2 regions of the Salinibacterium sp. NYA9b genome follow, and region 2 is predicted to be linked to the other one. Evidence: predicted binding sites of a transcription regulator. Region 2 holds the regulator's gene; the other holds the start of a gene.
What was found. Region 2 encodes HrcA, which represses chaperone genes, less so after heat shock. Its sites were predicted from a motif close to TTNGCACTCGNNNNNNNCGAGTGCNAA; they were not measured.
Positions count from the first base shown of each region.

Region 1: groES (co-chaperone GroES) is a predicted target of HrcA. The motif match lies at 1,565-1,591, and genes of this name have one in related genera.

Region 1 covers NZ_OZ333476.1:2,439,317-2,443,735, reverse strand. The annotation lists gene ACWFSR_RS11740 (DUF4190 domain-containing protein) at 1-296, shown strand, start outside; gene ACWFSR_RS11735 (class I SAM-dependent methyltransferase) at 350-1,540, opposite strand; gene groES (co-chaperone GroES) at 1,664-1,960, shown strand; gene rarD (EamA family transporter RarD) at 2,099-3,043, shown strand; gene ACWFSR_RS11720 (ABC transporter substrate-binding protein) at 3,099-4,385, shown strand.
Region 2 covers NZ_OZ333476.1:1,779,067-1,783,485, reverse strand. The annotation lists gene hemW (radical SAM family heme chaperone HemW) at 1-744, shown strand, start outside; gene ACWFSR_RS08500 (DUF4870 domain-containing protein) at 776-1,150, opposite strand; gene ACWFSR_RS08495 (DUF4870 domain-containing protein) at 1,276-1,644, opposite strand; gene hrcA (heat-inducible transcriptional repressor HrcA) at 1,856-2,878, shown strand; gene dnaJ (molecular chaperone DnaJ) at 2,902-4,002, shown strand; gene ACWFSR_RS08480 (16S rRNA (uracil(1498)-N(3))-methyltransferase) at 4,009-4,419, shown strand, end outside.

The DNA.
Region 1 (4,419 bases), 660 kb from region 2:
CGCCATATACGCCAGTCCCTGCCGGTCCGCCGCAGGGCCTGTCGATCGCCTCGATGGTTACCGGAATCGTGGGTGTCTTGTTGACCTTCGTCGGTATGGGACTCCTGCCTGCCGCAGCAGCCGTAGTTCTCGGACATCTAGCGCAGAAGAAGCAGAAGTATGCCCGGCCGTTCTGGTTGACCGGTCTCATCACTGGTTATGTCGGAGTCGGGCTGAGCATCATCATTGGGCTCGTCGTCGCAGCGGTATTCTTCCTGCCGTTCATGCTCATGGGTGGAAACGACTACCGCTTCTAATCGCCACTCTCCGCTGAGCTTCTCGCTCACCCGTTGCGGCGAGCTGCCTAGTCTCAGGCCGGCGTTGGCGTGACGCGCTGCGCAAGCAGTGCGCGCCGCTTGCCAGCAACGCGCGTCAGAATCAAGGTCGCGCTGTTCTCGCCCTTGAGCGAGAGTGACGTTCTAAAAGTCGCGGGGTCGATATCGACCCCGCGCTTTTTGATTTCCAGGGTGCCGATCTTGCGCGCCGCCAGTTCCTTTTTGAGTGAGCGCTTGTCGAGAGTGAAGTCCTCGACGATCTCGAAGCAGGTGGCGAACGGGCTCGCGACAGCGGCATCCGCACTGAAGTAGGCGATTGAAGTGTCGAGCATGCGCCCGTTCAGTTGTCGTGCGAGATCCCCGATGAGGCGCGCGCGGATGACAGCGCCGTCGGGTTCGTAGAGAAACTGCCCGAGCTCTCCCGCGGGTTCGTCTTCGCTGTCAGCGGCTGCCGTGAGTTCAGCGGTGCCGTGGTCTCCGATCACGAGGGCTGCTCGCCGGATGCCGGGGCGGGCGACAGCCCCAAACCAGAGTCCGAGCTCAACGACTTCGCGCCCAACTGAGATCCACTGGGCTTCGGCGGTGTCGGGGATGAGGTCGCGGTCGATTCCGGGGCCGAGTTTGATGCCGGTGGGGTAGCGCTCGGCAAGACCGAACGCAAAATCGAGGGAGGGCGTCCAGTCGGCGGGGTTGGTGAGGCGAACCCGGGCATCGCGGCGAGCAGGATCGAGATACACGCCGTCGATGCCAGCGAGGTCGGCGGTTTCGGCATCGCCATGAACGACCTGAGCGTTGCTCCACGGCGCGAGGTTGAAGCTGGCAATAGCGGCGGTGGTTTCGTCACGCTCAACGGCGGTGACGTTGATCTCGAGCGCCGCGATGGCGAGCGCATCCGCTCCAATGCCGCAGCCGAGGTCGGCCACCCATTTCACGCCGGCCTTCGAGAACCGACCGGCGTGCTGGGCGGCAACGGAAAGGCGAGTTGCTTGTTCGAGGCCAGCCTCGGTGAAGAGCATCCGGTCGGCAAACGGGCCAAACTTGCTGGCCGCTTTCGCGCGAAGTTTGGATTGGCTCAGCACGGCGGCAACTAGGCCGGGGCTGTGGCCGGCCTTGCGAAGCTCGGCGACGGTGCGCACGATTTCGTCACTCGAGTGCCAGGTCGGCAGCGAGTCCAAGAGGCGAAGGCCCTCGGCTGAAAGTAGCTCGCGCAATTCGCTCTGATTCATTCTCTAACCGTATCCGCATCCGTATTGGCACTCACGTTGATCGAGTGCCAACCAAGCCGTATAGTTGATCTGGCACTCCCGTACGGAGTGTGCCAGCCCAAGCACTTTAGAAAGAGGTCAAACGTGTCGGTGTCCATTAAGCCGCTCGAAGATCGCATTGTTATCAAGCAGGTCGATGCAGAACAGACCACCGCGTCTGGGCTCGTCATTCCTGACACTGCGAAAGAGAAGCCCCAAGAGGGTGAAGTAGTCGCTGTAGGTCCCGGTCGTATCGACGACAACGGAAACCGCGTGCCGCTCGACATCGCAGTTGGTGACAAGGTCATCTACTCCAAGTACGGCGGAACCGAGGTGAAGTACGACGGAGAAGACCTTCTCGTACTTTCGGCTCGCGACGTTCTCGCTGTCATCGTTCGCTAAGTAGTCTCTCGCTCACGCGAAACTAACTTTCTCGTCTCCCGTTCGCGGTGAGGCGTTTCGAAAGCCCAGGGCCTCGGCTCTGGGCTTTCGTCGTTCCTGGTGGCTTTCATGGGCAGCATCCGACCCTAGGATTTAGTAGTGACCTCCACTTCTTCGGCGACTGATCGCGTCTCGCCTAGCGGCCTCGGCTTTGCTATTTCTGCCTACGTCCTGTGGGGCGCGATGCCGATCGTGTTTTTCTCGCTCAAAGAGTCGGGAGCGATCGAGATTGTCGCGTGGAGAATCGTGCTGTCGCTGGTGTTTTGCGCGGCACTTTTGGTGGTCACGCGGGGATACGCACGGGTCATGGCGATCGTCCGCGATCGTCGTACCTTCTGGATGTTGGGCTTGGGTGGCGCCTTTGTCGTCGTCAACTGGCTCATTTACGTGTACGCGAGCCTGAACGGCCACATTGTGGAGGCTGCTCTCGGCTATTTCACGAACCCGATTGTCACGGTGCTGCTCGGGGTGCTCGTGTTGCGCGAGCGACTTCGCCCGCTGCAGTGGGTTGCCCTGGCGATCAGCGCGCTCGCTGTTCTCGTCTTGGCCATTGGCTACGGCAGCTTTCCGTGGATCGCGTTGGGCCTCGCTTTCAGCTTCGGTCTCTATGGGCTCGTGAAGAAAAACGTGGGTCCGAAGGCGGATGCCGTGGGCGGCCTCGCCGTCGAGACAGCGTTTTTGACGCCTGTTGCGATTGTTGTTCTGCTCGTGCTTGCGGCCAACGGGCAGCTCGCGGCGGGCACTGCGGGCCCGGGACACCTCACTTTGACGCTCTTTTTGGGTGCCATCACCGCGATCCCATTGATTCTGTTTGCTGCTGCAGCGCGGCGGTTGCCGCTCACCTATATGGGCTTGGCCCAGTACTTGGCGCCGATCCTTCAACTCATTGTCGGCGTCTTTGTTTTCCATGAGGCGATGCCGCCAGAGCGCTGGTTGGGCTTCGCGATCGTCTGGGTGGCGCTCGCCATTCTTACGTATGACCTGTTTCGGCACTCTTCTCGCACGCGGCTCGGTTCAGCCGCTGAAGCTCCGGGCGCACCGTAGTATTCCTCTGAAGGTGCGTGATCGCCCGAGATTGGGCACCGAGAGAGGTAAATCAATGACGAGGTTTCGCACGACTCGACGTGTGATTGTGGCGGCAACTATCGTTGTGGTTCTCGCAGCGTGCAGTTCACCGACGCCCACGGCAACGCCGGTTGCGGCATCAACGCCAACGGCAACTCCCGCTCCGGTCGTGACGCCGACGGGCGATGGCGTTCTTCGCATTGGAACGATCTTTCCTACCAGTGGCACGTTCTCCTTCTTGGCTGCAGCGCAAAAAGCGGGTGTTGCGGCAGCGGTGAAAGAAATAAATGCTGCCGGGGGAGTGAACGGTGAGCCTGTCGAGATTGTGGCGGTCGATTCGGGCGAGGCCAAGAACGCGAAGCTGGAATCGGGTTTCAAGACCCTGGTGTCAAAGGATGTCGACGTGGTGATCGGCCCGTCATCGTCGGTGCTGGCGCAGCGAGCGATCCCGTTGGCGATAGAGGCGAAGATCCCGCTCATTTCTCCTGCCGCGACGCTGTCGAGTCTCGACGACGTTTTTGACGACGGGTACTTTTTCCGCACCATTCCTGCCTACGACCAACAGGGGTACGCACTAGCGGAGGCATTGGCTGGTGGCGACACAACGCAGAGAATCGCTTTTGTCTATATCCACGATGAGGAGGGCGTAGCGCTGCACGACACGTTCGTCGAAGCACTCGCCGAGTACGACACCGAACTCGTCGCGGATGAGGTCTTCACGAGTGCAACGACGAAGTTCGACACGATCACCGCCAGCGTGAAGAAGGCAGAACCCGACATCGTGGTGATCGGGTCGACCTATGAAGCTGAGAAGGCAACGAAGGCCGCCATCGAGAAGATCATCGCGGCCGGATATAAGGGTTCGGAGCTCTGGCTCACCTCGCTGAACACGGGCGACTATTCGCAAGCGTTCAAGAACGGCACGCTCAAGGGCGTTCGCGGGGTGATTGAGGGAGTTCAGCCGTCGAAGACCTTCACCGCCACGCTCAAGGCCACCAACTCAAAGTTGACAACCTACCGCTACGGGGCCGAAGCGTATGACGCCACGATGGTGGCGGCGCTCGCTGCAATCGTGGCGGGGGACGATGCGGGTGAGGCCATCGCCGGTTCGCTTTACGATGTCTCGAAAAGCGGTGTGAAATGTCTGAGTTTTGAGGAATGCCTCGAAGTGCTCAAGACCACGAACGACATCGACTACGACGGTGTTTCTGGCCCCGTGAACTTCACTCCTGGTGGCAACGTAGAGCCCGCATTCTGGGGTTACTACACTTATGACGGCGAAAATAAGTTCGTCTATAAGACTGGCTCAATCGTCGGCTAGGTCGAGTGCCGCCCGGATTGGGGGCGAGATTGTG
Region 2 (4,419 bases):
CATGATCCTGAAAAAGTTCCTCACGTCGTGAAGTGGGCGCGCGACGTTGAGCTCGACGTGAGTGTCGACCTCATTTATGGCACGCCGGGGGAGTCGCTGGCTGACTGGGAGCGTTCGCTCGATCACGCGATCGCCCAAAACCCGGACCACATCTCGGCGTATGCGCTCATTATCGAAACGGGCACGAAGCTAGCCGCCCAGATCAAGCGTGGTGATGTCGCCCCCGTTGATGACGACCTGCAGGCCGACATGTATGAGCTGGCAGACGCGAAGCTCGCCGCGGCCGGTTACGACTGGTACGAGGTCAGCAACTGGGCCAAGCGTGATGCGAACCCGGCGATCAGTCACGTGAGCCGCCACAATCTCGGCTATTGGTTGGGCAACGACTGGTGGGGTGTTGGCCCGGGTGCACACAGCCACGTGGGCGGGGTGCGATGGTGGAATGTGAAGCATCCGGCAGCCTATGCCGATCGAATCGCAGCCGGTCACTCACCGGGGGCGGGTCGAGAGACGCTCGCAGATTCCAGTAAGTATCTTGAGCATGTGCTTTTGCGTGCTCGCGTTCGCAACGGTCTGACCACGGCGTCGCTCGATGCAGAAGGCCGCACGGCGGTTGCCGGTCTTATCGCGGATGAGTTGGTGGAGGCCAGAGCCGCTATCGGTGGCACTATCAACCTCACGCTTAAGGGGCGCCTGCTTGCGGATGCCGTGGTACGACGATTGCTAGCAGACGCCCCTGTTTAGAGCGACACTGTGTTAGAGCGCCACCGTCGAGTTACTTGATGAACTCGATGGTCAGCGGGTACTTGTAGGCCTCGCCCTTGTTAGCAGCGACGGCGGCGATGATGCTGAAAATGATGATTACGATGCCGACACCGATGATCAAGAAGAGGCCGATGAAGATCGTGCTGAGGACGACACCGATCGCGTAAGCGATCGCCATCGTGATCTGGAAGTTCAGTGCGGTGCGGGTGTGGGCCCGCACGAACGGTCCGCGGTCCTTGAGTACGAGGTACCCGATAAGAGCGGGAATGAAGCTGAAGAAGATTCCGCCGACGTGAATCAGCGTCGACCAGAGCTTCTCGTCGCTCGGACTCATTGGTTGGATCGGCGCGTACGGCGAGGTGGGTGGTGGTGTGGAATCTGACATGACTCCATTAAACCCTGCATTGGCTCAAAGCGTGCATTGGGAAATAGGAAAGCCCCGAGAGCCGAAGCTCTCGGGGCGAAACCCGATCGGTCTAGCCGATGAGGGCCATTACTGCGAAGAAGACCCTACTTGATGAGGCGAAGTGCGAAGGGGTAACGGTAGTTTGCGCCGTCCTTCGCTTTGGTGAAGCCGATGATCGAGAAGATTACCGACACGACGAAGACGATCGGGAGCAAGATAGCGCCGATGAAAACGGCTACCAAAATGTTCGAGATAATGTAAGCGATCGCGATGGTGATCTGGAAGTTCAGCGCTTCTTTGGCTTCAACGTTGGTGAAAGCACCGCGGTCTTTGAAGACCAACCAGATGATCAGTGAGGGAAGGAAGCCGATGATTCCGCCCAAGTGAGCGAACGATGCCCACTGGTTGTCTTCGGTTGCGGTCAATTGTGCGGCCGGCTGCGGTGCTGCGGGCTGCGGGTTTGCGTCAGTCATGTGTTCGTGCCTTTCAGGTGAACGAGGGAACTTCCCGGGTTTCATCAAAGTGCTCGGTGTCACACCTGAGCATTTCCACAGAAAGGTAGCGCTCAAGTACAAAGACACGCTAGCGGTATGGCACGCGCGGTGCAACGGGTGTGTCGCGGAGTGTCGAGTAAGATTGGCAGTCGAACGGATTGAGTGCCAATCAGGAAAGGTGGGTGGTGGCATGGTTTCCGCCCGCGGACTTGACGTGCTTCGAGTCATCGTGCAGGACTACGTTGCTACGCGCGAGCCTGTCGGTTCCAAATCGATCGTAGAACGGCATTCCTTTGGGGTGTCAGCAGCGACGATTCGCAACGACATGGTTTTGCTCGAGGACGAAGAACTCATTACGGCGCCACACACCTCTTCGGGGCGTGTGCCCACTGACAAGGGTTATCGAATGTTTGTCGACCAATTGGCCGACTTGCGACCCCTTACGAGTGCGCAGCGCCAGGCAATTGAGTCGTTCCTTGGCCAAGCCGACGATCTGGATGACGTGCTTGCGCGGTCCGTCCGGTTGCTGTCTCAGTTGACCAACAGTGTCGCTCTCGTGCAGTATCCGTCGCTCGCAACAGCCAGGGTGCGCCACGTGGAGCTTGTTCCGCTTACGGCGACTCGGATCATGACGGTGTTCATCACTGACTCCGGTCGGGTAGAACAGCGAATGATCGATCTGGCTGAGGCCCTTGACGATGTGTTCTTGGGCGAATTGAGGGCGAAACTTAACTCGGCGCTTAACGGTCAGTCCTTGCCGGCCGCCGCTGAGCGGCTGGCGAGCTTTGCCGAAGTTTTCCCCGTAGAACGCCGTCCGTTCGTCGCTCAAGTGACGTCGAGTTTGGTGGAGCAAGTGTTGGCTAACCGGGCCGACAAGCTCGTTTTGGCGGGCACAGCAAACCTTGCGCGAACCGAGCAAGACTTTACGGGCAGCATTTTTCCTGTGCTTGAGGCAATAGAAGAGCAAGTAACGTTGTTGCGCCTCTTTGGGGAGATGGAAGTAGCAAATGGATCAGTTTCTACTCGCATCGGGCGAGAGAACGCAGAATTTGGACTAGAAGAGACATCGGTCGTCACGGGAGGGTATTCCTCCTTCGGCGGCGGTGTTTCGCGGTTGGGCGTGCTTGGCCCAACGCGAATGGATTATTCGAACAACATGGCAGCGGTTCGCGCGGTAGCGCGGTACCTGTCACGACTTTTGGAAGAAAACTGAGCTCGTAAGGAGCAATCGGAACTTTGGCAGATCACTACGAAGCCCTGGGCGTTGCGCGCGAAGCGACGCCAGAAGAAATCAAGAAGGCATACCGCAAGCTTGCTCGCGAGCTGCACCCTGACGTGAATCCGAGCGCGGATGCGTCGGAGCGCTTTAAGTCGGTGACGCATGCGTACGACGTATTGAGTGATCCGCAGCAGCGCCAGCAGTACGATATGGGCGGCAGCGGCGGAGGTTTCGGCGGAGCCAACTTCGGTTTCGGCGACATTTTCGAAACGTTCTTTGGTGGCGGCGGTGGCGGCCAGACCGCTGGTCCTCGTTCGCGTCGTGAGCGTGGCCAGGATGCTCTGCTGCGCATTGAGATCAGCCTCAAGGACACGATGTTCGGCGTCACGCGCGATATCGAGGTCAACACTGCTGAACTTTGCGAGACCTGCGAGGGCAGCTGCACGGCTCCCGGAACCTCGCCGATTCGCTGCGACATCTGTCAAGGCAGCGGCCAGATTCAGCGCCAGGTGCGCAGTCTTCTTGGCAATGTCATGACGTCAAGCCCCTGTGGTACGTGCCGCGGCTATGGAAACATCATCGTGAATCCCTGCGCTACGTGTGCAGGCCAGGGCCGTGTCCGAGCACAGCGCACGATCTCGGTGGATATTCCTGCCGGCGTCGAGACCGGTCTGCGCTTGCAGATGCCCGGTCAAGGTGAAGTTGGCCCCGCTGGTGGCCCGCACGGTGACCTGTTCTTGGAGATCAAGGTTCGCCACCACGACATTTTCAGCCGTTCAGACGATGACCTGCTTGCGACTGTTGAAGTGCAGATGATCGACGCGATCATGGGCACCACGGTCATGCTTGACGGGCTTGACGGTGAAGTTGAGGTTGGCATCAAGCCGGGAACGCAGAGTGGCGAGGTGCTCACGGTCAAGGATCGTGGAATCACCGCCCTTCGCGGTGGCGGTCGCGGTGACTTGCGATTGGGCATCCAGGTGGTTACGCCCACCAAGCTCAGCGGTGCGGAGCAGACCTTGTTCAAGCAACTGGCTGCTGTGCGCAAGAGCAAACAACCGCACTTTGCTGAGTTCCAGCAGGGCTTGTTTGCAAAGCTCCGCGACCGGTTCCTGTAGGTCGCCGTGGCTCACCTCTATATCGATGAGGAGCTCGGTGACACGAGTGTCGGCGATACCGTTTCGCTCGGCAATGCTGAGGCGCGCCATGCGGTCACCGTCTCGCGGTTGAAGGTTGGCGAAGTCATTGCCATCAGCAACGGTGCGGGTCTCGTGGTCTCCGGTCCGGTTGTCACGGCAGAACATACGCAGCTCACGATTGAGGTTGCCGAAGTGCAGCAGTCGCCTCGGCGTACCCCCGCAGTATTCCTCGCGCAGGCTCTTGCCAAGGCCGACCGTGATGAGCTCGCCGTGCAAGTGGCCACTGAGCTGGGTGTCGACGGTGTTATTCCCTGGTCGGCAGCACGCAGTATTTCGCGCTGGCAAGGCCCCAAGGTCGCCAAGGGGCGCGACCGCTGGGCAGCAATTGTGCGGGAG